Regions from separate parts of the Micromonospora sp. NPDC020750 genome, predicted to be linked through region 1. Evidence: riboswitches for the same ligand, from Rfam matches in the RefSeq annotation. Region 1 holds a riboswitch; each other region holds the start of a gene.
The links. Region 1 has a riboswitch for cobalamin ahead of ACH4T9_RS24895 (VWA domain-containing protein). Riboswitches for the same ligand answer to the same signal wherever they lie in the genome.

Region 1 (7,720 bases):
GACGCGGGACCTGGTGATCCATCCCGGTCTTGTGACGGCGGCCCGGGCGGCGCTCGACGCGGGAGCGCCGATCCTGACGGACGCGCACATGGTCGCCGCCGGCGTCACCCGCGCCCGGCTGCCCCGCGACAACGAGGTCCGCTGCTTCCTGCGCGAGCCCGAGGTCCCGGCGCTCGCCCGCGCGTGGGGCACGACCCGGTCCGCGGCGGCGGTGTCTCTGTGGGCCGAGCACATCGAGGGTGCGGTCGTCGCGTTCGGCAACGCCCCCACGGCCCTGTTCCACCTGCTGGAGATGCTGCGTGACGGCGCACCGCGGCCGGCCGCGATCATCGGCACGCCGGTGGGTTTCATCGGTGCGGCCGAGTCCAAGCAGGCGCTCATCGACCTCGCCGCCGAGGCACCCGGGCTCGACGTGCCGTATCTCGTGGTGACCGGGCGTCGCGGCGGCTCGGCGCTGGCCGCCTCGGCGCTCAACGCCCTGGCCCAGGAGGCGGAGTGAGCGGCCGGCTGTTCGGCGTCGGGGTCGGCCCGGGGGATCCCGAGCTCGTCACGCTGAAGGCCGCCCGGCTGATCGGCGCGGCGGACGTCGTCGCCTACCACCAGGGCGTCGGCAAGCAGTCCAACGCGCGCCGCATCGCCGCCGGCCTGCTCCCGGACGACGTGATCGAGGAGGCGCTCGTCTACCCGGTGACGACGAAGACCACCGACCACCCGGGCGGGTACGCCGGCGCGATGGCGGACTTCTACGCCGAGTGCGGCGAGCGGCTCCGCGCGCACCTGAGGGCGGGCCGCGACGTCGTCGTGCTGGCCGAGGGCGACCCGATGCTCTACGGCTCGTTCATGTACCTGCACGACCGGCTCGCGGACGAGTTCGAGACGCAGGTCGTCGCAGGCGTACCCGCCTTCGCGGCCGCCACGGCCACGACCGCCCTGCCCCTGGTCCGGCAGACCGACGTGCTGACCGTGCTGCCCGGCACGCTTCCCGAGCCGGAGCTGGCCCGGCGCCTCGCCGACACCGACGGCGCCGTGATCATGAAGCTCGGCCGCACGTTCGCCAAGGTCCGCTCGGCGCTCGAACAGGCCGGACGCGTCGAGGGGTCCTGGTACGTCGAGCGGGCGTCGATGGACGCCCAGCGGGTGCTCCCGGTCGCCGACGTGGACCCCGATACGGTGCCGTACTTCTCGATCGTCCTGGTCCCCGGCGACACCCGTCCCGGTGTGGCGCGCTACGACCGCTCGGCGAGTGCGGTCACCGAGCCCGTCGCCGGTGCCGAAGTCGTCGTCGTGGGCCTCGGTCCCGGTCCCGACCAGTGGCTCTCCCCCGAGGCGTCGCAGGTGCTCGCGGAGGTCGGCCACGTCATCGGCTACGGACCGTATGTCCAGCGCGTCCCGCAGCGCCCGGGCCTGGTGCGTCACGCGTCCGGCAACACGGTTGAGGTGGACCGGGCCCGCGAGGCGCTCGAGCTGGCGCTCGCCGGCGAGCGCGTCGCGGTCGTCTCCGGCGGCGACGCGGGCATCTTCGGTATGGCGTCGGCGGTGTTCGAGGCCGCGGAGGACCCGCGCTACGCGGACGTCGCCGTGCGCGTCGTGCCCGGAATCTCTGCCGTCCAAGCGGTCGCGGCGCGTGCCGGCGCCCCCATCGGCGCTGACTTCGCGGTGATGAGCCTGTCGGACCGGCTCAAGCCCTGGGACGTCGTGGTGAAGCGGCTGCGCGCCGTCGCCGAGGCGGACCTCGTGCTCGCCCTCTACAACCCGCGCTCGCGCTCGCGCACCGAGCAGGTCGCGCAGGCCCGAGCAGTGCTGCTGGAGCACAAGTCGCCCGAGACCGTCGTAGTCGTGGGTCGCGACGTCGGCCGCGCCGGGGAGAGCCTCACCGTGACGACGCTGGGCGAGCTCGACCCCGAGACCATCGACATGAAGTGCCTGCTGCTCGTCGGCGCCTCGTCGACGCGCGTCACGGCGGCCGGCCGTGTCTGGAGCCCGCGCTTCGTCGCCTAGTCAGCCGCGGGCGCGACGTTCGCGGCTGGCGGCGTACAGGAACGACTCACCGCCGCGGACGTCGGGAGCCAACGCGGGGCCGACCAGGATGACCGCGGCCTGGCGCAGGCCCGCGGCCTCGACCTGGTCGCCGATGTCGGCCAGCGTGCCGCGCAGGACGAGCTGATCCGGCTGCGTCGCCTTGGACACGACGACGACCGGGCACCCGTCGCCGTAGTGCTCGGCCAGTTCGGCGGCCAGCTCGCGGCTGCGGGTGATGGCCAGGTGCAGGGCCAGGGTCGCGCCGGTCGCGGCGAACGCGGCGAGCTGCTCCCCCGGCGGCATGACCGTGGAACGGGCCTGAGCGCGGGTGAGCACGACCGACTGGGCGAGCTCGGGGACGGTCAGCTCGGCGCCGACGATCGCCGCGGCAGCCGCGTAGGCGGGCACACCGGGCGTGACGTCCCACGGGACCTGCGCCGCGTCGAGCCGGCGCGCCTGCTCATGTACCGCCGAGTACAGCGACGGGTCGCCCGAGCACAGCCGCACGACCTCCAGCCCGTCGGCGTGCGCCTGCACCAGGTGGGCGGTGATCTCGTCCAGGTCGAGGTGCTGGGTGTCGACCAGCCGGGCGTCGTCGCGGCAGTGGCCGAGCACGTCGGCGTCGAGGTAGGTGCCCGCATACAGGCACACGTCCGCAACCTCGAGCAGGCGCACCGCGCGCAGCGTGAGCAGGTCGGCGGCACCGGGTCCGGCCCCGACGAAATGGACGGTCATGACTCTCCCTTGGTGACGGTCCACTGGCTGACGGCACGCGCGGGCGTCCAGCCGGTGAAGCTGCCGAGCGGCTCGGCGCGTTCGACGTGCAGGCGGACGAGCTCGCCGCCACGGCGACGGTACTGCTCGAGCAGCACCGCCTCGGTCTCGGCCGTGACGCCGTGTACGACGAGTCGGCCACCGGTGCCGAGCGCGTCCCAGCACGCTTCGAGCACGCCGGGGACGGTCGCTCCCCCGCCGACGAACACCGCGTCAGGGCGCTCGAGACCGGCCAGGGCGTCGGGTGCTGAGCCCTCGACGAGACGCAGGCCGGGAACGCCGAGCGTGGCGGCGTTGCGACGCACGAGCGCGGCGCGGTCGGCGCGGGACTCGATCGCGATCGTCCGCGCCGTCGGCCACGCACGCATCCACTCCACGCCGATCGAGCCACTGCCGGCGCCGACGTCCCACAGCAGTTGACCGGGAGCGGGCGCGAGCCGGGCCAGGGCGCTGGCACGCAGGTCGCGCTTGGTGATCTGCCCGGCGTGCTCGAACGCGTCGTCGGGGAGCACCCCGCCCGCGGCCCAGCCCGGTCCGGTGCCCCGGATTTCGGCGGCCAGGACGTTCAGCCGGGGCACGTCCACGACGTTCCACGAAGCCGCGGTCGACTCGGCACGCGACTCACCCGCGGCGCCGAGGTCGCCGAGCACGGCCAGCCTGGACTCTCCCCAGCCGAGTCCGGTGAGCAGCGCAGCGACGGCGGCAGGCGTCGTTTCGTCGCTGGAGAGCACGAGCAGCCGCCGCCCGGGGGCGAGCGCGGGGACGACGAGGCGCACGTCCCGGCCGACCAGACTCACCGTTGTGACGGACTCCGCCGGCCACCCGAGACGTGCCCGAGCGAGCGCCACGGAGGAGACCGCGGGCACGATCGTCACCCGTTCCGGGCCCAGGATGTCCAGCAGCGTCGTGCCGACGCCCGACACGAGCGGGTCGCCCGACGCCAGCACGACGACGGGCCTGCGCGCGGCGCCCAGCAGGCCCGGCAGATTCTCCCGCAGCGGCGACGGCCACGCCACGCGCTCCTGGCCGTCGACCGGCGGCACCGCATCGAGGTGCCGGGCCCCGCCGAGCAGCGTCGCAGCCCCGTGCACCAGCGTCCGAGACGGCTCCGGCAGGCCCGCCCAGCCGTCGGCCCCGAGCCCGACAACGGTCACCTGCGCCTCCATGGTTGCACCCTAGCCCGGTCCGCCCGGCCGCCGGACCGCTGTCTGGGCCGTCAGGACGGCGTCTAGGGTGATGCGAAGGTTCGAGGTGCCCCACGGCCGATGGTCACGGGGAGAATCTGGGAAGCCGGTGAGAATCCGGCACAGGGCCCGCTGCGGTGACTCAGGCACAGACCTGGGAAGTCCGAAGACCGGCCTCGATCCGAGCCGCGACGCGTCCGCGTCGTGGACGGTCATGGCAGATCGAGCGGGAGCCCTATATGCCAGCGCAGTACCCCTTTTGTGCCGTCGTCGGCTCCGACGACATGACTCTCGCCCTCACCCTGGTCGCGATCGATCCGCTCATCGGCGGCGTCCTGGTCCGCGGGGAGAAGGGCACCGCCAAGACCACCACCGTGCGCGGCCTCGCCGAAGTGCTGCCGCTGGTGCGGACGTATGCGGGCGACCGGTTCTCGGTCGACCCGGACGATTCCCTGGCGGTCTGCCCCGACGGGCCCATCGACGCGTCCACGCCCGTCGTCGAGCGGCCGGTGCGGCTCGTCGAGCTGCCCGTCGGTGCGAGCGACGACCGGGTGACGGGCTCCCTCAAGCTCGACGCGGCGCTGCGCGACGGCGTAGTGGCGTTCGAGCCGGGCCTGCTCGCCCGGGCCCACCGCGGCCTGCTCTACGTCGACGAGGTCAACCTGCTGCACGACCACCTCGTCGATCTGCTGCTCGACGCAGCGGCGACCGGCCGGGTCAGCGTGGAGCGCGACGGCTTCTCAGTCGAGCACGCCTCCCGGTTCGTGCTGATCGGCACGATGAACCCCGAGGAGGGCGAGCTGCGCCCGCAGCTGCTCGACCGGTTCGGCCTGACCGTCGAGGTCGCCGCACCGCGCGACCCCTCCCTGCGGGTGGAGGTCGTGCGTCGCCGGCTGGCGTTCGACGCCGACCCGGAGGGCTTCACCGCACGCTGGGCCGACGAGCAGGACGCCCTACGCGCGCGGCTGGTGGCAGCCCGGCGGCTCGTGCCGGACGTCGTGCTCGACGACCGGACGCTGACGACCATCGCCGAGGTGTGCGCCGCGTTCGACGTCGACGGCCTGCGCGCGGACCTCGTCACCGCCCGCACCGCCTCGGCGCACGCCGCCTGGCAGGGACGCGCGCACGTGACCCGCGGGGACGTCCGCGTCGCCGCCCGTCTCGCGTTGCCGCACCGCCGGCGCCGCAACCCGTTCGACGAGCCCGGCCTGGACGAGGACCGGCTCGACGACCTGCTGGGCAACGACGACCCGGACCCCGGACCGGACGGGCCCGACGACGGGCCCGACGACGGCCCCGGTGGTCCCGGCGGCGGGCCGCCGGACGACGCCCCACAGGAAGACCGGTCCCGGGACGCCCACGACTCCCACGCCGCAGGATCGCCCGCGCCGGACAACGCGCCGCAGCCTGCCGTTGCCGGATCGGTCGCGTCCGCCGGCGAGCCGGCACGCGCCCGCCTGCTCGTCGTACGGGGCACCGGCGAAGGCCAGGCCGGCCGCCGGTCCCGGGCCCGCACACCTCAGGGCCGGGTCGTCGGGCAGCAGCGCGGATCGTCCGTCGCCAGCCGCCTGCACCTGCCGGGCACCATCACCGAGGCGGCACCGCACCAGCGTTCCCGTGGCGGCTTGGCCGAGGGCCGCGGTCTCGTCTTCGCCCCGGGCGACCTGCGCCGCGCAGAAACCGTCGGGCGGGAGTCGAACCTCGTCCTGCTGTGCGTCGACGCGTCCGGCTCGATGGCCGCGCGACGTCGCATGGAGCAGGTCAAGACCGCCGTGCTCGCGCTGCTGCTGGACGCCTACCGCCGCCGGGACAAGGTCGCGCTGGTGACGTTCCGCCAGCGCACCGCCGACGTCGCCCTGCCGCCGACCGGGTCCGTCGATGTCGCCTCCCGGCGCCTGGCCGACCTGCCGGCCGGCGGGCGTACGCCGCTCGCCGAGGGCCTGGAGCGCTCTGCGGAGGTGCTGCGCCGCGAGGCGCTGCGCGACCCGTCCCGCCGGCCGCTGCTGGTCGTGGTGACCGACGGCCGTGCGACCTTCGGGCCGGACGCGCTCGGTCGTGCCCACCGCGCCGCGGCGCACCTGGCCGCTACCGGCGTGCAGAGCGTCGTGGTCGACTGCGAGACCGGACGGTTCCGGCTCGGCCTTGCCGCGCAGCTGGCCGCGTACCTGCAGGCCGAGCACGTGCCGCTCGGTGAGGTGACCGCCGACGGGCTCACCAGCGTCGTCCACACGGCGACCGCGCCGCGCGAGGGGGTGGCCTGATGCCGCAGGGCAAGCCGCTGGTCGTCCCGGACGACGGCATCAGCACCCGCGCACGGCGCAACCGCCCGCTGCTGATGGTCCACACCGGCAACGGCAAGGGCAAGTCGACCGCCGCCTTCGGCCTGGCGATACGCGCCTGGAACCAGGGTTGGGACATCGGGGTCTTCCAGTTCGTCAAGTCGGCCAAGTGGCGCATCGGGGAGCAGACGGTGCTCGAACGGCTCGGCCGCCTGCACGAGGAGACCGGCGAGGGCGGGCCCGTCGAGTGGCACAAGATGGGCTCGGGGTGGTCCTGGAGCCGCAAGGGCGGCACCGAGGCGGACCATGCCGCTGACGCCGCCGAGGGCTGGGCGGAGGTGAAGCGGCGCATCCAGGCCGAACGGCACCAGCTGTACGTCCTGGACGAGTTCACCTACCCGATGCAGTGGGGCTGGGTCGACGTCGACGACGTCGTGGAAACACTCGCCAACCGTCCTGGCCGCCAGCACGTCGTCGTCACCGGACGCCGCGCCGACCCCCGCCTCGTCGCGGCAGCCGACCTGGTGACCGAGATGCTGCACGTCAAGCACCCGATGGACGTCGGCCAGAAGGGTCAGCGAGGCATCGAGTGGTGAGGCTGCCACGAGTGCTGCTCGCGGCACCGGCCTCCGGCCACGGCAAGACCACGGTCGCGACCGGGCTCATGGCCGCGTTGGCCGCCCGCGGGCATGCCGTCTCGGGGCACAAGGTCGGGCCCGACTACATCGACCCCGGCTACCACGCGCTGGCCACCGGGCGTCCGGGCCGCAACCTCGACCCGCACCTGACCGACCCCTCGCTTGTGGTCCCGCTGCTGCTTCACGGCGCCCAGGACGCGGACGTCGCGGTCGTCGAGGGGGTCATGGGTCTGTTCGACGGCCGCATCGGCGGCGACGGGTTCGCCTCCACCGCCCACGTCGCGACGCTCACCCGGACGCCGGTCGTCCTGGTAGTGGACGTCTCACACGCCTCGCGCAGCGTGGGGGCAGTCGTGCACGGGATGGCGACGTTCCAGCCCGGCATCACGATCGCGGGTGTCGTGCTCAACAAGGCCGGCTCCCCCCGCCACGCTTCCGAGGTGGCACGCGCGGTGGAGTCCGTCGGCGTCTCCGTGCTCGGGATCCTGCAGCGCGACGATGGTGTCAGCGCGCCTTCGCGCCATCTCGGGCTCGTCCCCGCAGCCGAGCGCGACGAAGCCGCCGCCTCGCTGGACAGGCTGGCCGAGCAGGTCGCCCGCCACGTCGACCTCGACGCCGTGCTGGAGGTGGCGCACACCGCGCCCGACCTCGACTCCGAGCCGTGGGACCCGGCCGCGCACGTCCGATCCTCCGGCACCGGGTCCCCGATCATCGCGGTCGCGGCCGGGCGTGCGTTCACCTTCCGGTACGCCGAGACGACCGAGCTGCTGCAGGCGGCGGGCTGCACCGTCGTGCCGTTCGACCCGGCCCGGGACGAGCGGCTTCC
Region 2 (7,720 bases), on a different contig from region 1:
CCGAGGCCCGGCGGGTCAACGAGTTCGCCGGCACGGCCCAGGTCCAGCCGGACTGGGCGCCGGTGGCGAAGCGGATCCGCGCGGAGGCCACCGACACCTGGGACGACCGGGTTGCGGTGGAACGGTTCACCGGCAAGGGCGGCCGGTTCGTGCGCGGCAGCGGCCGGCTCGACGGCCCCGGCCGGGTACGCGTCGGCGACCAGGTCTTCCAGGCCCGGCACGGGATCGTGCTCGGCACCGGCACCCGGCCCTCCGTGCCGCCGATCGCCGGGCTCGCCGACACCCCGTACTGGACGAACCACCAGGCAGTCGAGGTCGAGGAGCTGCCCGGGTCGCTGCTCGTGCTCGGCGGCGGCGCGATCGGGCTGGAGCTGGCCCAGGTCTTCGCCCGGTTCGGGGTGGCGGTGACGGTGATCGAGGCGGCGGACCGGGTGCTCGCCGTCGAGGAGCCCGAGGCGTCCGAGGTGGCCGCCGCCGCGCTGCGCGCGGACGGGGTGCGGATCTCCACCGGGGTGAAGGCCGAGCGGGTCGACCACGACGGGCGGGCGTTCACCCTGAGCGCGGCCGGCGGCGTCGAGTTCACCGCCGAGAAGCTGCTGGTGGTGACCGGCCGGCGGGCGCACCTCGACGAGTTGGGGCTGGACGGCGTCGGGGTGGACCCGTCCCAGCGGTACCTCGCCGTCGACGACCGGATGCGCGCCGCCGAGGGCCTCTGGGCGGTCGGCGACCTGACCGGCGAGGGCGCGTTCACCCACATCGCCATGTACCAGGCGGCCATCGTGGTCGCCGACGTGCTCGACCACGCCCGGCGGGCGCGGTCCGGCCCGGACGCCAGCGGCACCGCCAGCGCGGTCGGCGGCGCGGCGAGCACGGCGGGGGCGGGGATCGCCGGTGGCGTGCCGCACGCCGACTACCGGGCGCTGCCCCGGGTCACCTTCACCGACCCCGAGGTGGGCGCGGTCGGGCTGACCGAGCGGCAGGCCCGCGAGCGCGGCATCAACGTGCAGGTCGGCGTGAGCCAGCTCGGCTCGTCCACCCGGGGCTGGATCCACCGGGCCGACGGACTGATCAAGCTGGTCGCCGACGCCGACCGGGGCGTCCTGGTCGGCGCGACCTCGGTCGGCCCGGCCGGCGGCGAGGTGCTGTCGGGCCTGGTGGTGGCGGTACACGCGGCGGTCCCGTTGACCCAGCTCCGGAACATGATCTACGCGTATCCGACGTTCCACCGCGCCATCGAGGACGCCCTGCGCAAGCTGAGGTAGCGCCGCCGCTGGTTCTCGGATCGTCCGACGCGCACGGCGTCGTGCCGGTGCGGTGCGGACGATCAGGGAGACGCGGGTGCGCCGTGCCGGCCGGAGCCCGCGGCGAAGCGGGCCGCGCCCGCCGCCGCGTCGGCCGCCAGCGACTCCGCGCCGTGGGCCAGCTCGACCGCGAAGGCCTCCGGCTCGGTCAGGTTGGCGCCGGCCAGCACCGCCGCCCGGTCGTTGCGCAGGCAGGTCTGCGGGTGGCGGGCGATCCCGGCGGCCAGCCGCTCGGCCTCCACCCGGGCCTCACCCGGCGCGACCAGCCGGTTCACCAGACCCATCGCGTACGCCTCCTCGGCCGGCACCGGTCGGCCGGTGAGGATCAGGTCCATCGCCCGGCTCTCGCCGATCAGCCTGGGCAGCCGGAAGGTCCCCCCGTCGACCAGCGGCACCCCCCAGCGCCGGCAGAAGACCCCGAGCACCGCGTCGGACTCGGCCACCCGCAGGTCGCACCAGAGGGCCAGTTCCAGCCCGCCGGCCACGGCGTACCCGGAGATCGCCGCGATCACCGGCTTGGACAGTCGCATCCGCGTCGGGCCCATCGGACTGTCGCCGTCGGGCTCGACCCGGTTGCCGCCGGGGGTGCCGATCGCCTTCAGGTCCGCGCCGGCGCAGAACGTCCCGCCCGCCCCCCAGAGCACGGCCACCGCCGCCTCCGAATCGGCATCGAAGGCGCGGAACGCGTCGGCCAGGGCCCGGGCGGTCGACCCGTCGACGGCGTTGCGGGCCGACGGCCGGTCCAGGATCACCGTGGTTATGGCCCCGGCGCTTTCGATCCGTACCCCCATCGGCGTCCCTCCTGGTCGGGCGGCTCGACCCTCGGCCGCGGGCCGCCGGGCCGGCGGTGCGGGCCGAGGTGGCCGGCGGGCCGGCCCTCGGGGTGGTGGTGGACACCCCGACATCGACCGTAGCGGCCCGTCCGCCCCGACGGCGCACGGGCGGAGCCGGGCCGGCCGGCACCGGGCGCGGCGCTACCATCGGCGGCGGCACGATCATGTGAGGTGCCCCGCGCCTGCGGGGAGAATCGGGAAGCCGGTGGGAATCCGGCACGGGCCCGCCGCGGTGACCGGGGAGCCGCCGTCCACGCGCGTCACGCGCAGCCACTGGCCGCACGGCTGGGAAGGCGGACGGTCGGGCGTCGATCCGGGAGTCCGAAGACCGGCCTCGCGTCGGGTGCCCACCACAGCGGTGGGCCGAGCGCAGCGGGAGCCTGCCTGTGGACATCTACGACACCATCCACCGCCGCCGGGACGTCCGGGCCGAGTTCACCGGAGAGCCGGTGCCGGCGGACACCCTGCACCGGATCCTCGACGCGGCGCACGCCGCGCCCAGCGTCGGCTACTCGCAGCCGTGGGACTTCGTCCTGGTCCGGGACGCCGGGATCCGCCGCCGGTTCCACGAGCACGTCCAGGCCGAACGGGACACGTTCGCTGCCACCCTCGACGGCGAGGCGGCCGAGCGGTTCGCCCGGATCAAGATCGACGGAGTGCTGGAGTCGACCCTGTCGATCGTGGTCACCTACGACCCGGCGCGGGGCGGCCCGGCCGTCCTCGGGCGGCACGCCATCGCCGACGCCGGGCTCTACTCGGTCTGCCTGGCCATCCAGAACCTGTGGCTCGCCGCCACCGCCGAAGGGCTCGGCGTCGGTTGGGTCTCCTTCTACCGGGAACCGTTCCTGGCCGGGCTGCTCGGTATCCCGGACGGCATCCGGCCGGTGGCGTGGCTCTGCCTCGGGCCAGTCACCCACCTGGCGACCGTGCCGGACCTGGAACGGCACGGGTGGCGGCGGAAGCGTCCCCTCGCCGAGGCGGTGCACCACGACCGTTGGGCGGCGACCGACCGGCGAACGGCTGATTCATGAACCTCGATTGCTGAGATAGCGTGGCATTCACCCTCAGTCCTCAACCCGCTACGTTCGGGAGGATCTTCATGCGTGCCACCGTCAGGGTCCTGCTCGCCTCCGTCCTCACCACCCTCGGCCTGACCGCCGCCGTAGCCACCCCGGCCCTGGCCAGCGCCCCCGCGCCCTTCTGCGAGTCCGGCGCGTCGCAGTTCTACTGCGACGCCACCAGCACCGGCACGACGACCTGGACGGTCACCTGGTACTCCGGCAGCGTCGGGACCTTCACGAGCGCCGGACCGACGCTCTTCGCCAGCTGCCCCTTCTCCAACATCGGCCTGCAGGTGCGGGTCAGCTACAGCTACTTCGACGGCAGCGTGACCCAGTACAGCGACACCGGTAGGTTCATCTGCCGCAGCGGCCCCTGGCAGTAGTCGCCGGGTCCCGCGCCGCCGGGCGGTCGGTGGCGCGGGACCCCACCGTCGGCACCCGGGGCGGTGACGTGCGGGTCGGCGACGGTGTCGGCCGCGTCCCCGGACGGCCGGCCGACACGCACGGCGACAAGCTCGTCACCGCCGACCGGTTTGCGACCGCTCCTGCCGGGAAGTCGGACGGGATGCGGGCACTCTTGACGAGAATCGAACAGAATCCGGCGCTGGACCGGGTCGGGGACCGGTTGCAGCGCGCCGTCCAGGCCACCATCCGCCCGCAGCGGGTGCGCGACCTGCTGCACGGCGTCTTCCTCGGGCATCCGCTGCACCCGGCGCTGGTGCAGGTGCCGGTGGGCGCCTGGATCAGCGCCGCCGTGCTGGACCTCATGCCCGGTCAGCGTCGGGCGGCCACCACGCTGGTCGGGCTGGGCACGGTCGGCGCCCTCCCGGCGGCGGTCGCGGGGCTGAACGACTGGGCGGCCCTCACCCGGGACCAGCGCCGGGTCGGCCTGGTGCACGCCGCCTCCAACACCGTCGGCCTGGCCCTGTACGCCGGCTCGCTGGCCGCCCGGCTGCGTGGGCGGCACGGGACCGGGCGGGCGCTGGCGTACCTCGGGCTGACCGCGGCGAGCGCGGGGGCCTACCTCGGGGGGCACCTGGCGTACAAGCAGGGGGCCCAGGTCAACCAGAGCGTGTCCGAGCTGAACCGGATCAGTGACGGCTGGCACCCGCTCGCGGACATGGCCATGCTGCCGCAGCGGAAGCTGGTCACCCGCGAGGTGGACGACGTTTCGGTCATCCTCTACCGGCACGGCGACGAGGTCACCGTGATGCTGGAGCACTGCCCGCACCAGGGCGGTCCGCTCGGCGAGGGCGAGGTCACCGAGATCGACGGGCACGCCTGCGTGGTCTGCCCGTGGCACGGCAGCGCCTTCCGGCTCAACGGGGGCGAGGTCATGCACGGGCCGTCCGGGAACGACCAGCAGATCCTGCCGACCCGGGTGGTCGACGGGGTGTTGCAGGCCCGACTGCCCTGAGCTTTCCGCTCCCGCCACCCCGCTCCCGCCACCCCGCTCCCGCCACCCCGCTCCCGCCACCCCGCTCCCGCCACCCCGCTCCCGCCACCCCGCCGGGCCCGCCCTGCGCGCACTTTCACGGAATGTGTGGCATCGGCGCGCGCCATGGCCACACATTCCGTGAAAGTGCGCGCAGGGGAGGCGGGGTGGGGGCGGCCGGCGTCAGTTCCGGCGGTGCCGGCCGGAGACCAGGGCCCGCGCGCCGGCGGCGGCCCGGGCGATGCCCGGCCGGCGGCGCAGCCCGAGGACCGCGCCGATCTGTGCCCCGACGATGCTGGCCACGGCGAGCACCGCCGAGACCGCGAGCGGACGGTTCACCTGGTCCTCCTCGCTCGCCCGGGACGCCCCAGCGGCCATCGCCGGCTGCGGCCCGGAGGGCGGCTGGGCCACCTGCTGGCTGCCGCGGGTCGACTCGGCCGACGGTTGGGTGGCCGACGGCGCGGGCGCCGGGCGGGTGGCCGGCGGCGTCGCCGCCGGGGTCGCCGGAGCTTCGGCAGCCGGCGGGGTGGCCGGGGTCGCCGGCGGGGGAGTGACCGCGCCGCCGGGGGCGGGGGCCGTGGGCCGGACCACCAGCCGGCCGGTGGCGTGCGTACGGGCCCCGGCGTCGCCCGCGCCGTCGGGCAGCCTGATGAGCTGCCCCGGGCGGATCCGGTCGGGGTCGTGCAGCCCGTTCAGCTTCGCCACGTCCCGGTACCGGTCGAAGTCGTCGAGGTAGCGCTCGGCGACCTCGCCCAGGTAATCGCCCTTCGCCACCTGGTACACCGTCGGCTCCACCGGCTCGGGTAGCTGGGCCGCCGTGGTGACCACGACCGGCGGCGCCGTCCGCGCGCCGACCGGAAGTGTCGCGCTGACCGGCCGGGCCATCGGGGCCGCCGCGGCGACGGCCGGCTGCGCCACCGTCGGGTACGGGCCGGCCAGCACCGTCGCCGCGCTGGCCGCCGCCGGGCTCGCCGCGATGATCAGGGCCACCGAGCCGACCAGCGCCGCCGCGGCCCGCTGCTGCCGGCTGATTCCGGGCAGCCGGGGTGCCGGTCGGCGCAGCGACTGCGCGCCCAACTCCACGAGCACCGAGAAGGCGAAGGTGGCCCAGCCGAACCAGCCGACCAGGGCCAGCGCCCGCAGGAACAGTTGGCCGTCGTCCCGGCTGGTCAGCGTGACGCCGATCTCGGCGAGGGTGGGTACCTGGTCGGGGAGCGGGTTGCCGGCGAACGCGATCAGCGCCACCGGCCCCCCGACCAGCACCGCGATCAGCACGACCAGCGCGCCGAACCCGGTGAGGACCTGTCCGGTCCGCCGTGCGGCGGAGCGACCCGGTGCGGCCATGGCGTTCCTTCCCTTCCTACGGGTCCTCGGTGAGGGCCCGCGCGGTGGCCTCACCGGAGACGGTGACGGTGTTGCCGAAGCCGAAGAAGCCGAGCATGTACCGGTCGTAGGTGACCGTGACGTGCACCCGGATGAGGGTCTCCCCGCCGACGACCGGGAACTCGACGGAGGAGGCGGTCACGTCCGCCGCGGCGAGGTAGCTGTTCACCGCAGCCCTGGCGGCCACCTGGTCGATCACCTTGGGCCCGCCCTCGATGGCCTTCGCCCGGTCGATGGCCTGGCCGCCGGTCCGGGCCGCCTCCGCGGCCAGGTTGTCGGCCCGCTGCATGGACCGCAGCTGACCGGCGCCGTCGAAGGCCAGCCCGATGATCGCGAGGACGCCGATCATCCCCGCCGCGAGGAACAGGCTGACCCTGCCGTCGTCGCCGCGGAGCCGGCCGGCGGTCACGACCTGCTCCGGTAGCGGTCCAGCGGTGAGGTGAAGGCGGCCGAGATCGTCCGGTTGGTCGGCATCGCCGGCAGCAGCGACAGGTCGATGTCGGCGAAGGAGACCGTGCAGGCCACCCACACGGTGACGGCGGCGGGCTCGCCGGGATCGCTGGCGAAGGCCTCGTCGAAGCTGACCGCATCGCCGTCGACCGAGCCGCTGAAGGTGAGCGTCGGCTGGCCGGCGCAGTTCGCCCGCTGCCAGTCGAGCTGGTTGCTCGCGGCGGCCAGGGCCTGCTGCCGGGCGGTGGCGGCGTCCCGGGAGATGGAGGCGGCCCGGGCGGCATCGTGCGCCGCCGACTCGATCGCCTCCTGGGCGATCGCCGTACGCCCGGCCACGCCGGCCAGCACGAGCAGCGCGAGGAACGCCGGGGCGAGCACGGCCACCTCGACGGCGACCGAACCGCGTTCGTCCCGCCGTGAGCGGGTGCCCGGCGGGCCACCCTCGTCCCGACCTGGGCGGTGGGCGGCGTCCGGACCGGCGCCGGGGCGGCGTCGGCCGCGGACCGCGTCCCGCGCCTGCCGCAGGAGCCGGGCGGCCCGGAATCGGCGTCGGTCGTCGGCCGGCACGTCACGTCTCCGCACGCCGCTCATCCCGTCGTCCACCGTTCGACCGTGCCGTGGGCGGTCTGCCGCACCGGGAAGCTGACCCAGGGGACTACCGACAGGGCGGTGCCGGTCACCGTGCAGGTCACCTCGGTGGCGGCCGTCACGCAGTCCGGCCCCGGCGAGTCCCAGCCGACCAGCCAGTCACCTGCCGAGGTGAGGAAGTCGGTCGCCTGCTGTTCCCCGGCCCCGTCGGGAGCCTGAAGGACGCGCTGGGCGTTGACCGCGCTCTGCGCGGCGTTCAGCGCGGTGGCCCGGGCGACGAACCAGGCGGCGGCCTGGATCGAGGCGAAGAGCAGTACCAGGATCGCCGGCATCACGACGGCCAGTTCCACCGGGTTGGCGCCCCGCTCGGCCGGGCCGTCGGCGAGTCTCCGCCGGGCCCCGGCCAGCAGCCCCCAGGACGCCTCCCCGGGTGGCCGCCGTACGCTGCCGCGCGCCCACCCGCCCGGTCGCCGCCGTACGCCGTCGCGGGCCCGCCCCGGTGCGCGCAGGCCGGTGGGCCGGTCGGCGGGTGCCGACCGGCTCCGGTCCGCGCGTGCGGGGCGGCCCGTCACGGTTTCGACCCGCCGTCCGGGATGGCGTTCATCCAGCTGTTGGCCTTGGTCAGGGCGAGGGCGGTGACCGCCATGGCGACGGTGACCAGGCCGGCGA
Region 3 (7,720 bases), on a different contig from region 1:
AGGCGAAGGCCCCGTAGAAGAACAGCCCCTCGATGCAGGCGGCGAAGCAGATCAGGTTGAGCAGGAACACCCGCCGGTCCTGCTTCGAGCGCAGCTCCCGCAGGTCCTGGAGGGAGTCGATCCAGCGGAAGCAGAATTCGGCCTTACGCCGGATCGAGGGGATGTTCTCGATGGCGTCGAACGCGGCGAACCGCTCGGCCTCGTCGGGCACGTACGTGTCGAGGAGGTTCAGGTAGAACTGGACGTGCACGGCCTCCTCGAACAGTTGCCGCGACAGGTAGAGCCGGCCCTCCGGCGAGTTCACGTGCTGGTAGAGGTTCAGCACCAGGTTGTTGGCGACGATGGTGTCGCCGGTGGCGAAGAACGCGACGAGGCGGCTCACCAGGTGCCGCTCCGCCGGGGAGAGCCGGTCGAGGTCGGCGAGGTCGGCGTGCAGGTCGACCTCCTCCACGGTCCAGGTGTTGCGGATGGCGTCGCGGAACCGGTCGAAGAAGTGCGGGTAGCGCATCGGACGGAGGGTGAGGTCCATCCCCGGGTCGAGCAGCATGTGTGTGGTCCTCGGGTCGGTGGCGGTGGCGTCGGTCGGGGCGGTCACTGGCAGGCTTCGCACGACTCGGGGTTCTCCAGGGAGCAGGCCACCGCCTCGTCGACGGTCACCGCCGCCGCGACGACACCGACGGCGCTGACGGCATTGACCGGGCCGGCGGGGCTGACCGGGCCGGCGGGTGCGACCGTGGCCTGCTGGATCCGGGTGGCGGGGCGGGACCGCAGGTAGTAGGTGCTCTTCAACCCGGCCTTCCAGGCGTACAGGTACATCGAGGAGAGCTTGCCGATCGTCGGAGCGGCGAGGAACAGGTTCAGCGACTGTGACTGGTCGATGAACGGGGCGCGGGCGGCGGCCAGGTCGATCAGCGCCCGCTGCGGCAACTCCCAGGCCGTACGGAACAGCTGCCGGACCTCCGCCGGCAGTTCCGTGATGCCCTGCACCGATCCCTCGGCGCGCTTGATCGCCGAGCGGACCTGGTCGGTCCACAGGCCGCGGGCCTTCAGTTCGCGTACGAGAGCGGTGTTGACCTGGAGGAACTCCCCGGACAGGGTCTCGCGCTTGAACAGGTTGGACACCTGCGGCTCGATGCACTCGTAGCAGCCGGCGATGGAGGCGATGGTGGCGGTCGGGGCGATCGCCACCAGCAGCGAGTTGCGCAGGCCGTGCGCGGCGACGCGCTCCCGCAGCGCCCCCCAGCGCTGCGCCTGGCTGCCCGTCACGCCCCACAGGTCCGGCTGGAGCTGGCCGCGTGCCGCCCGGGTCTCGGCGAAGGCCGGGTGGGCGCCGAAGCGTTCCGCCAGGTCGGCCGACGTCTCCAGGGCGGTCAGGTACAGCTCCTCGCTGATCCGGGTGGACAGCTCCCGGGCTTCCGGGGAGTCGAACGGCAGCCGCAGGGCGAAGAACACGTCCTGCAGGCCCATCAGGCCGAGGCCGACCGGCCGCCAGCGGGGGTTGCTCGCCGCGGCCTGCGGGGTCGGGTAGTAGTTGATGTCGATGACCCGGTCGAGGAACGTTACGGCGGTGCGGACGGTGGCGCGCAGCCGTTCCCAGTCGATGCCGCCGTCGGTGAGGTGGGCGGCGAGGTTTACCGAGCCGAGGTTGCACACGGCGGTCTCGGCGTCGCTGGACACCTCGATGATCTCGGTGCACAGGTTGGACAGGTGCACCACGTTGCCCGGCTCGGCGGTCTGGTTGCACAGCCGGTTCGCGGCGTCCTTGAACGTCATCCACCCGTTGCCGGTCTGCGCGAGGGTCCGCATCATCCGCCCGTACAGCTCCCGCGCCGGCACCTGCCGCACGTACCGGCCCTGCGCCTCGGCCGCCCGGTACGCCGCGTCGAACTCGTCCCCCCACAGGTCCGGCAGTTCCGGCACCACGTCCGGGTCGAACAGCGACCACATCCCGTCGGCCTCCACCCGGCGCATGAACTCGTCCGGGACCCAGTTGGCCAGGTTCAGGTTGTGGGTGCGCCGGGCGTCCTCACCGGTGTTGTCCCGCAGTTGCAGGAACTCCTCGATGTCCGGATGCCACGGCTCCAGGTAGACGCAGGCCGCGCCCTTGCGCCGGCCGCCCTGGTTGACCGCCGCCACCGAGGCGTCCAGCGTCCGCAGCCACGGCACGATCCCGTTGGACTGCCCGTTGGTGCCCCGGATCAGCGCACCCCGCGACCGGACCCGGGAGAACGCGATGCCGATGCCGCCGGCGAACTTCGACAGGTTCGCCACCTGCGCGTACCGCTGGTAGATCGAGTCCAGTTCGTCGCGCGGGGAGTCGACCAGGTAGCAGGAGGACATCTGGGTGTGCCGGGTGCCGGAGTTGAACAACGTCGGCGAACTCGGCAGGTACGCCAGGCTCGACATCAACCGGTAGAACTCGATCACCTCGTCCGGGGCGTGGGACAGGCCGCACGCCACCCGCAGCAACCAGTACTGCGGGGTCTCCACCACCAGCCGGCTCGTCGGGTGCCGCAGCAGGTACCGGTCGTGGACCGTGCGCAGCCCGAAGTACTCGAACCGCAGGTCACCGTGGGGGTCGACGGCGTCATCGAGCTGGGTGGCGTTGGCGGCGACGAACGCGGCGGTGCCGTCGCCGATGAGGCCCTCGACGTGTCCCCGTCGGATCGCCTCGCTGAACGACCCGATGCCCTGCCTGCGGACCTCCTTGTCGATGTAGCCGCCCAGCAGGCGGGCGGCCAGCCGCGAGTACTGCGGCTCCTCACCGATCATCTCGGCTGCGGTCTGGATGGACAGCCGGTCCAGCTCGGCGGTCGTCGCGCCGTCGTACAGGCCGCTGATCGTCCGTGTCGCCACCCGCAACGGGTCGACGTCGGCGAGGCCGACCGTCCACCGCTCGACCGCTCCGACGATCCTGTTGACATCGACCGATTCGGTGCCGCCGTCGCGCTTACGCACGCGCATCTGCGTCCGCCGCGGGCCCGGTAGGGCTGCCTCGTCGGCCACCATGCCATCGGCCGGGACAACCTCGGTGACTGCCACCACTCACTCCTCGCGGGCTCGGGACCTGATGGCCTTCGGACGCGTGGAGACAGACACCGGCGGACGTCACGCCGGCGGGGCGCGGGTCAGGTGGCGTCGGCCGTCCCACGCGGCCTCGGACCGCCGCCCACCCCGGTATGGGTGCGCGGCGCGCTGGCAGGTCTTCGGACTCGCGGGCGCGACCGGGCTCGCCGGTCTTCTACTGGCCGTCGCTTCCCAGGCCGCTGGCGGCCCAGTGCTGATGACGGCGGTCGTTCCCACTCACCGCTGCGGGGCAGTCCCGGATTTCCACCGGGTTCCCTCTTGCCTCGACCGCCCCGGATGAGCGGCCGAACCAGCTACGGTCGACACCATATATAGGGACTACGGCGTTGTCACACCCCACATGTCGAGTCCGGGCGTGTCGGCGGCCACGGCGGTGAAGCCTCGTCGATTCCTTCGCCGCACCGATCCGATCCGATTGGCGGAGCGGGTCTGGAGCCAAGGGCGGCGGGCCCGGCCGGTAGGGCCGGAACGGATGTCGATCGGTCGGGTTTCCGACGAGCCTCAGTGCACATTGGACCGTGACCTCCTACGGTGACTTCCGGCACGCCAGGGGATGGACGTCGCCGGGAATCGACCCGGCGACGCGATTCAGGCGTTTTACAGGGGGTTGTCTCGATGCACGTTCGGAGCCGCGCCATCGCGGGTCTGGTCGCCGGGGCTGTGCTGTTGACAGGCCAACCGGCGGCCGCGGGCACTGTGCAGGGCAGTGCCGCCGACGAGGTCGCGAGCGCCAGCGCTCGCGCCGCCACGAGAACGATCGGCGGCGATGCGACGCGCACGGCCGTCCGCACGGCCGCGGCACTGTCGGTGCCGGGACACACCGGGCTGGTTCCCAGCACGCCGCGCAATGACGTACCGCGGATCACCGACGGCGAGATCACCGACATCGAGGTGATCGGCAACCGGGTCTTCATCGCCGGCTCCTTCACCGCGATCGCCAACGTCGGGGGGACGCCGGTGGCGCAGCCGTCGCTGGCTTCCTACAACATCGACACGGGCCTGGTCGACACCGGCTTCCAGCCGACGTTCGACGGATCCGTCGAGGCCGTCGAGGCCTCGCCGGACGGCTCGTCGCTCTATGTCGCCGGCTCGTTCAACACGGTCGGTGGCCTGACGAAGCGCAAGATCGTACGGCTCGACCCGGTCACCGGCGCTCCGATCGCGGCGTTCACCGCGCAGGGGAACGGGCGCGCGACCGCTCTGGCCGTGAGCAGCACCGCGGTGTACGTGGGCGGCCAGTTCACGAAGGTGAACAGCGTGAACCGCACCGGGCTGGTCGCGCTCAACCCGACGACGGGGGCGGTCGACAGCGGATTCAACCTGCCCCTGTCCGGCGGCATCGGCGTCGGCGGCATGCTCACCGTGCAGCAGCTCAAGCTGACGCACAACGGCAGCAGGCTGCTGGTCGTGCACACCGGTCGCCAGATCGCCGGCCAGGACCGCTACGGCGTCGGTCTCGTCGACACCGCCACCAAGGCCCTCCTGCCGTGGCGCACCCGCCTGTGGGAGGACAACCTCTCCTTCGTCGGCGGCATCCAGCGGGTCTTCGCCGGTGACGTCGCGCCGGACGACTCCTACTTCGTCGTCACCAGCGGTTCGGGAGGCGACCGCCCGCCGATCAACGACACGGCGATCGCGTTCCCGGTGACCGGCGCCGACCACGTCGCGCCGATCTGGGTGTCGCGTCACTTCGACAGCATCTACTCGGTCGCCATCACCGAGACGGCCGTGTACGTCGGCGGCCACTTCAGTTGGCAGGAATCGCCGACCTCCAACGTCCCGTGGCCCGGCCTGGACAACGTCGGGTACGGCACGGGCCAGGGCCTGAGCGGCTACGGTCTCGGCGACCAGGTGGTCCGCCGTGACCACCTCGGCGCGCTCGACCCGGCCACGGGCACGGCGATCGAGTGGAACCCGGGTTCCAGCTCGTACGAGGGGGAGAAGGCGATGCTGGCCACCCCGCGCGGCCTCTTCGTCGGTGGCGACGGCAACACCAAGGGCGGCCTGCCGGCGGGGCGGGTCGGGTTCTTCGACCTCACCCAGGCACCCGCGCCCTCGCCGGTCGACACGACGATCGTCACCCCCATCGAGGGGACGGTCAAGCAGGCCAACGCGCCGTTCGCGCTCGGCGGGCAGGCGACCGCTCCGGCCGGCGTCACCAAGGTCGGGATCGAGATCCAGAACCGGGGTTCCAAGAAGTACCTGCAGGACGACCTCACGACGTGGGGCGCCGCCAACAGCATCAACGCGACAGTCGCAGCGGTGAACACCGCCTCGACCTCGTGGTCCCTCACCGTGTCGCTGCCCGTCGGCGAATACCAGGTCCAGGCGAAGACGTTCGGTAACAACGGCCAGAGCGATGCCTCGAAGGCCGTCAAGAAGATCGAGACCTTCAGCTTCGACGACCTGCCGCCGACCACGAAGATCACCTCGCCGCCCGCCGGCCTGGTCGCCGCCCAGAGCTTCGTCGCGACCGGCACCGCCAGCGACGACAAGGGCGTCAGCGCGATGACGTACTCGTTCCGCAGGTCGGACAACCAGTACCTTCAGGACGACGGGACGGCCGCACCGGTCTACAACACCTTCCGGGGCGAGCCGGACGTCATCGGCGCGTTGTCGACCACCTGGCAGGTCGAGGTGGCCCTCCCCACCGAGGGCGAGTGGAAGATGACGGCCACCGCCATCGACAACGCCGGTCAGGGTGACCTGCGCGGCGACACCCGGGACTGGATCATCTCGGCGACCGGCGTCGCGCCGTCGGTGGCCGTCAGCACCCCCACGCCGATGACGCCGCCCACCGCCGCCGCGCCGGTCACCGTCGCGCCGGGCGGCTCGATCACGTTCTCGGGGACCGCCAGCGACGACGGCACCCTGAAGTCGGTCGAGATCTACCTGCGCAACAACACCACGCGCGAGGCGTTGGCGGCCGACGGCACGTGGGGCGCCGACTCGATCGCGGCGTACCACCGGGTCTCACCGATCAACCTGAACGCCCCGTCGTACAACTGGTCCTACACCACCGTGCCGCTCACGCCCGGCGTGTACGACTTCCGGGTGCGGGCCACCGACAACCTGGGCCTGAGCACGGCGACCGCCAACCTGGGCCGGCTCACCGTCACCGCCCAGGTGCCCGGTGACGCCTTCCCGAACGGCCTGTTGAACTTCACCGGCGTCGACCAGAATGTCGACCAGTTGCACCTCAACCTGGCCGGCAGCGCGACCGACAACAACGGCGTGCAGAGCGTGCGGGTGGCGCTGCGCGACCTCGACACCGGCCGGTACGTGCAGCCGAACGGCACCATGGCGGCGAACTTCGCCACGGTGAACGCCACCCTCGCCTCGCCCGGCGCGACGAGCACCACGTTCGCCCTGTCGATCGACCTGCCGACCAAGGGCGAGTACAGCGTCGAGGCGTGGGCCGTCGACACGGCGGGCCAGCAGGACGGTTCGACCTCCGGCGCCACCGCTCGGTACCTCGTGTATCCGGGCGATCTCGACCCACGGCTGGAGCCGAGCCTCACCCCGCAGGACGGCGAGGTCTACACGGACTCGAGGATCGTGGTCACCGGACGTGCCGTGGACGATGTCGGGATGCTTCGGGTGGACGTCCAGATCGTCAACGGCGCCGGCCAGGGGATGAACGCCTCCGGCGTGTTCAGCACGCCGTCCGTCCCGGGCAACTTCCCGTGGATCTCGGTCTTCCTCACCAGCCCGGGATCCCCGGGGTCGAACTTCGCGTACACGTCACCGGTGATCCCGGCGGGTGCCTACACCGTCTCGGTCAGGGGAACCGACAACTACGGTCAGCTGCAACAGCCGCCGAAGACCGTCCCCGTGACCGTCAGCTGAGTCGATCGGCCGCAGACCGATCTGCTTCGGGAAGGGCTCCTGCCCCCACAGCAGATCGGTCTGCGGCCCCGTACCGTCGACGCGCTCCAGGTCGGGCCGCCACGGCCGGGCCGGCTGTCGTCGTCAGATCTTGATACACACGGAAACAATAATTATCAACCCACGACAAAAAGACCTCCATCAATCGATAGATGCATTTCCACCAATCGCCATCAGGTCAACCTCGCAGTACGATCCCGAAAACCGACCAGACCATTCCATCGGCGTCACGAGCGCGATGGAACGGCCGGAGCAGAGGGATGGCGCAAAGATGAGACTCCGCCACAGGACGATCTTCACCCGCACCCGTCGACCCGGGCTGGCCGCCATGGCCGTCCTCACCACCACCACCCTGGCCGCCACCATGCTCGCCGGTCCGGCGTCCTCGGCACCCGCTGCGGAGCCGACGCCAGGTGCGATCGGCGAGATCCTGGGCGTCGGCAGTGCGACGGCGGTTCCCGGCAGCTACATCGTGACGCTCAAGGAGAGCGCGGTCGGCGGCCGGTCCACGGCTTCCAGCGTGGTCAGCGGCCTGGCCGGCCGGTACGGCGTGTACCCGGACCAGGTCTGGGCCGACGCCCTGAACGGCTTCTCCATGCGGGCGTCGGAGGCGGTCGCCCGCCGGCTGGCCGCCGACCCGGCGGTCGCCCACGTGGAGCAGGACCGGTTGACCACGTTGGCCACCACGCAACTGAACGCGCCCTGGAACCTGGACCGGATCGACGCACCGCTGGGGCTCAGCGGC

Region 2: another riboswitch for cobalamin. It lies ahead of bluB (5,6-dimethylbenzimidazole synthase); the one in region 1 lies ahead of ACH4T9_RS24895 (VWA domain-containing protein).
Region 3: another riboswitch for cobalamin. It lies ahead of ACH4T9_RS00795 (ribonucleoside-diphosphate reductase subunit alpha); the one in region 1 lies ahead of ACH4T9_RS24895 (VWA domain-containing protein).

Annotation. Positions count from the first base shown of each region.
Region 1 covers NZ_JBIRTH010000008.1:368,494-376,213, forward strand. Annotated here, with positions in the region: gene ACH4T9_RS24875 (precorrin-8X methylmutase) at 1-499, shown strand, start outside; gene ACH4T9_RS24880 (precorrin-2 C(20)-methyltransferase) at 496-1,998, shown strand; gene cobM (precorrin-4 C(11)-methyltransferase) at 1,999-2,754, opposite strand; gene cbiE (precorrin-6y C5,15-methyltransferase (decarboxylating) subunit CbiE) at 2,751-3,959, opposite strand; cobalamin riboswitch at 4,026-4,171, shown strand; gene ACH4T9_RS24895 (VWA domain-containing protein) at 4,217-6,238, shown strand; gene cobO (cob(I)yrinic acid a,c-diamide adenosyltransferase) at 6,238-6,852, shown strand; partial or broken gene ACH4T9_RS24905 (cobyrinate a,c-diamide synthase) at 6,846-7,720, shown strand, end outside.
Region 2 covers NZ_JBIRTH010000007.1:218,952-226,671, reverse strand. Annotated here, with positions in the region: gene ACH4T9_RS22435 (dihydrolipoyl dehydrogenase family protein) at 1-1,262, shown strand, start outside; gene ACH4T9_RS22430 (crotonase/enoyl-CoA hydratase family protein) at 1,325-2,092, opposite strand; cobalamin riboswitch at 2,287-2,486, shown strand; gene bluB (5,6-dimethylbenzimidazole synthase) at 2,521-3,165, shown strand; gene ACH4T9_RS22420 (hypothetical protein) at 3,234-3,578, shown strand; gene ACH4T9_RS22415 (DUF2231 domain-containing protein) at 3,761-4,612, shown strand; gene ACH4T9_RS22410 (LysM peptidoglycan-binding domain-containing protein) at 4,814-5,974, opposite strand; gene ACH4T9_RS22405 (hypothetical protein) at 5,991-6,422, opposite strand; gene ACH4T9_RS22400 (TadE/TadG family type IV pilus assembly protein) at 6,419-6,988, opposite strand; gene ACH4T9_RS22395 (TadE/TadG family type IV pilus assembly protein) at 7,051-7,461, opposite strand; gene ACH4T9_RS22390 (hypothetical protein) at 7,620-7,720, opposite strand, start outside.
Region 3 covers NZ_JBIRTH010000001.1:157,031-164,750, reverse strand. Annotated here, with positions in the region: gene ACH4T9_RS00800 (ribonucleotide-diphosphate reductase subunit beta) at 1-547, opposite strand, end outside; gene ACH4T9_RS00795 (ribonucleoside-diphosphate reductase subunit alpha) at 592-3,009, opposite strand; cobalamin riboswitch at 3,180-3,396, opposite strand; gene ACH4T9_RS00790 (hypothetical protein) at 3,619-6,936, shown strand; gene ACH4T9_RS00785 (S8 family serine peptidase) at 7,247-7,720, shown strand, end outside.